2 regions of the Bradyrhizobium sp. 2S1 genome follow, and region 2 is predicted to be linked to the other one. Evidence: riboswitches for the same ligand, from Rfam matches in the RefSeq annotation. Region 2 holds a riboswitch; the other holds the start of a gene.
What was found. Region 2 has a riboswitch for glycine ahead of HAP54_RS47075 (ABC transporter substrate-binding protein). Riboswitches for the same ligand answer to the same signal wherever they lie in the genome.

Region 1 (2,201 bases), 100 kb from region 2:
CGAGCAATTGGGCATGGCGCATCGCACGGCGCATGATCCGGCGCAGCACGTAGCCGCGGCCCTCGTTCGACGGCAGCACGCCGTCGGCAATCAGGAACGCCGACGAGCGCAGATGGTCCGCGATAACCCGATACGACGCAACGGTCTGCTCGTTCGGACCGTGTCCGAGCGCGGATGCGGCCGCATCGATCAAATGGCGGAACAGATCGGTCTCGAACACGCTTTCGGCGCCTTGCAGGATCAAGGCCATGCGTTCCAGGCCCATGCCGGTGTCGATCGAGGGACGCGGCAGCGGCACGCGCTCCTCCTTCGTCACCTGGTCGAACTGCATGAACACCAGGTTCCAGAACTCGAGGAAGCGATCGCCGTCCTCCTCCGGACTGCCCGGAGGTCCGCCCCAGATATGCTCGCCGCGGTCGATGAAGATCTCGGAGCACGGACCGCACGGCCCGGTATCGCCCGCCGCCCAGAAATTGTCCGACGTCGCGATGCGGATGATGCGGTCGTCCGAGAAGCCGGCGATCTTCTTCCAATGGCCCGCCGCCTCGTCGTCGTCGTGGTAGATGGTGACGAGCAGCTTGTCCTTCTTCAGCCCGAAATCCTTGGTGACCAGGTTCCAGGCGAGCTCGATCGCGCGCTCCTTGAAGTAATCGCCGAACGAGAAGTTGCCGAGCATCTCGAAGAAGGTGAGATGGCGCGCGGTGTACCCGACATTGTCGAGGTCGTTATGCTTGCCGCCGGCGCGCACGCATTTCTGCGCGGTGGTCGCGCGCTGATAGGAACGCTTCTCGACGCCGGTGAAGACGTTCTTGAACTGCACCATGCCGGCCGCCGTGAACATCAGGGTCGGGTCGTTGCGCGGCACCAGCGGCGACGACGGCACGATTTCGTGGCCGTTCGCCTTGAAGTAGTTCAGAAAAGTCGCCCTGATGTCGTTGACACTGCTCATGTTCATCCAATCGGAAATAGGGGCCGGTCAGCCGCAAAAAGGCGTCATTTCCGGCCGAACGCTTTTAGACAAGGCCAGCTGCGGTGTCCAGAAACTGTGCAGGCGGATCATGGGCTTGCCGCGGCAGCACAAAGCCCATTGGATAGTTGCTGCGGCTGCGTTGACAGTCTTGGTGGCGCCGTGTTTTCTACCTACCTATAGCTAAGTCACGTCGGGAGAGACCGGCCTTGCGCCGGCGCCGAAGGAGCAACCGCCCCGGAAACTCTCAGGCAAAAGGACCGCGTGACGTCTGACATCTGGAAAGAGGCGCTGGGGTCATCCCCGATGCGTCCGCCGACGGGATAATACTCTCAGGCACAGCGACAGATGGGGCTTTCTGCAGGTTTCTCAAGGGGAAATAGGTCCCCTGCGGGAACCGCGAGGGCCCTGTGATGCTTGCGCGCGAAACTTCCCCGCTGAAACAGACCCCGTTGCACGCGCTGCACCTGGCGCGCGGCGCCAAGATGGTGCTGTTCGCCGGCTATAACATGCCGGTGCAATACACCGCCGGCGTGCTCAAGGAGCACTTGCACACCCGCAGCAACGCCGGCCTGTTCGACGTGTCCCACATGGGCCAGCTCGCGCTGAAGCCCAAATCCGGCAAGGTCACTGATGCAGCGCTCGCGCTGGAAAAACTGGTGCCGCAGGACATTGTCGGCATCGCGCCGGGACGGCAGCGCTACGCCCAATTCACCAATGACGACGGCGGGCTGCTCGACGATTTGATGGTCGCGAATTTCGGCGATCATTTGTTCCTGGTGGTGAACGCCGCCTGCAAGGCCGAGGACGAGGCGCATCTGCGCGCGCATCTCTCCGACGCCTGCGAAATCGTGTCGCTGGCCGACCGCGCGCTGATCGCGCTGCAGGGGCCGACAGCCGAATCGGCGCTGGCGAAACTTTGTGCAGATGTCAGTTCGATGAAATTCATGGACGCCGGCCCGCGCCGCGTCGCCGATATCGACTGTTTCGTCTCGCGCTCCGGCTATACCGGCGAGGACGGTTTTGAGATTTCGGTGCCGGCGGACAAGGCCGAAGCCCTGGTCACGGCGTTGCTGGACAATCCCGACGTGCTGCCGATCGGGCTCGGCGCGCGCGACAGCCTGCGGCTCGAAGCCGGGCTCTGCCTCTATGGCCACGATATCGACACCACGACGACGCCAGTCGAAGGCGCGCTGGAATGGTCGGTGCAGAAGGTGCGCCGCAGCGGCGGCGC
Region 2 (2,201 bases):
AGTTCGCCTCGATCGCCGGCCCGGCCGCTGAAGGCACCCTGTTCACCTTCGGCCCCGACCCGCGCAACAAGCCGACCGCGAAGGCGATCGTCGAGAAGTTCAAGGCCAAGAACATCGACCCCGAGGGCTACACGCTCTACACCTACGCCGCGATGCAGGTGTGGACCCAGGCCGTCGCCAAGGCCGGCTCGACCGACGCCAAGAAGGTGATGGACGTGATCAAGGCCGGCCAGTGGGACACCGTGCTCGGCAAGATGGCCTTCGACGCCAAGGGCGACATCAAGGCGATCGACTACGTCGTCTACAAGTGGGACGCCAAGGGCAATTACACCGAGATCAATCCGAAGGGCTCCTGAGCCCCTCGCATCTGATCTGAATCCGAGAACAACGCCCCGGTTCGCCGGGGCGTTGTTGTTTCCGCAGATCGCCTTCCGAATTGCGCGAGCATCTGCCGCAGTTGACGGAGCGACGAGCCCCGCAAGATCGAACGCATATGATCTGGGCAGGTCACGATTGAAGTTTAATCTTGCCTGGTTTTGGAGCGCACAATAACGTTTGAGCGTCCAACGCGACGATGCGGGAGAGATCGAAACGAAAGCGAGCACTTCGTTTTCGTGTTCGGCGCCGACGGAGCAACCGCCCCGGAAACTCTCAGGCACAAGGACCGTGTCGTCAGGACGATCTGGAGAGAGACGCCGAATCCTTGATGCGGCGTCCACCGAAGGGGATATCCGTCATCGCGCCATTGCATTGAGCAAGGGCTCCAGCGGATCAAGCTCTCAGGTACCGGGACAGATGGGGCGCCTCCACCGGTTTACGCCGGCGTCGGGGTGACTCTGGCATCCGGGAGCCTCGTCAAGACATGCCCATCATTGCACCCGTCGGCGCCGGCCTCCCCGGCGCAACGACCATCCATGCGACGCGAGCGCGCGACTGCCCTGCCTTCGACGGATGTCTCGACGCCATGACAAACGGCATCGCGCACCGGCGAGCCGTTTCCGTTCAACCGACGTGCTCTTCAACACCACTCGAAGTCCGTTCAGCGTTCACCCGAGGAAAATGATGTCAGTCACACCGCGCGCCAAAAACACCCCGATGTCCTGGAAGACCGCGTTACGCGGGCTGCTTGTCGCCACGGCGCTGGCGTGGCCGGGCCTGTCTCACGCCAAGACGATCAGGGCGGTGATGCACTCCGACCTGCGGGCGCTCGATCCGATCGTTTCGTCGGCCTATATCACGCGCGACCACGGCTACATGGTCTACGACACGCTGGTGGCGATGGACTCCAGCTTCACGATCCGGCCGCAAATGGCGGACTGGAAGGTGTCCGACGACAAGCTGACCTACACGTTCACGCTGCGCGACGGCCTGAAGTGGCATGACGGAACGCCGGTCACTGCGGAAGACTGCATCGCTTCATTGAAGCGCTGGGCTGCCGTCGACGGCATGGGCCAGAAGCTGATGGACTTCACCGCCAGCCTGGAAGCCCCCGATGCCAGGACGATCACACTGAAACTCAAGGAGCCCTACGGCCTGGTGCTGGAGTCGCTCGGCAAACCATCCACGCTTGTGCCGTTCATGATGCCGAAGCGCCTTGCCGACACGCCGTCGGACCGGCCGATCCCCGAGCAGATCGGCTCGGGTCCGTTCAAGTTCGTCCCGGCGGAATTCCAGCCCGGCGTGAAGGCCGTCTACGAGAAGAACAAGGACTATGTGCCGCGCGCCGAGCCGCCAAGCTGGACCTCGGGCGGCAAGGTGGTGAAGGTCGATCGCGTCGAATGGATCACGATGCCCGACGTTCAGACCGCAACCAGCGCGCTTCAGTCCGGCGACATCGATTTCCTGGAACGGCCGTCATTCGACATGCTGCCGATCCTGCAAGCCGACAAGGATTTGACGTCGCGCCCTCTGAGCGGCCTCGGCTTCCAGACCATCGGGCGGATGAATTTCCTTTATCCGCCATTCGACAACGTCAAGGTGCGCCGGGCCGCCATGATGGCACTGAGCCAGAAGGACGTGCTCGACGCCATGGTCGGGGATCCGAAGCTCTACAAGATTTGCGGTGCCGTTTTCGGCTGCGACACGCCGCTCGCTACCGATCTCGGATCGGACTCTCTCGTCAAGGGCGGCGGCATGGCCGAGGCCAGGAAGCTGCTCGCCGAATCCGGTTACGACGGCACGCCTGTCGTGATGCTGGCGCC

Region 1: it holds a riboswitch for glycine, as region 2 does, so the genes downstream of both, gcvT (glycine cleavage system aminomethyltransferase GcvT) here and HAP54_RS47075 (ABC transporter substrate-binding protein) in region 2, are expected to answer to the same signal.

The regions. Positions count from the first base shown of each region.
Region 1 covers NZ_CP147717.1:10,016,296-10,018,496, forward strand. The annotation lists gene alaS (alanine--tRNA ligase) at 1-949, opposite strand, end outside; glycine riboswitch at 1,151-1,240, shown strand; gene gcvT (glycine cleavage system aminomethyltransferase GcvT) at 1,381-2,201, shown strand, end outside.
Region 2 covers NZ_CP147717.1:9,911,750-9,913,950, forward strand. The annotation lists gene HAP54_RS47070 (branched-chain amino acid ABC transporter substrate-binding protein) at 1-356, shown strand, start outside; glycine riboswitch at 568-677, shown strand; glycine riboswitch at 681-797, shown strand; gene HAP54_RS47075 (ABC transporter substrate-binding protein) at 1,063-2,201, shown strand, end outside.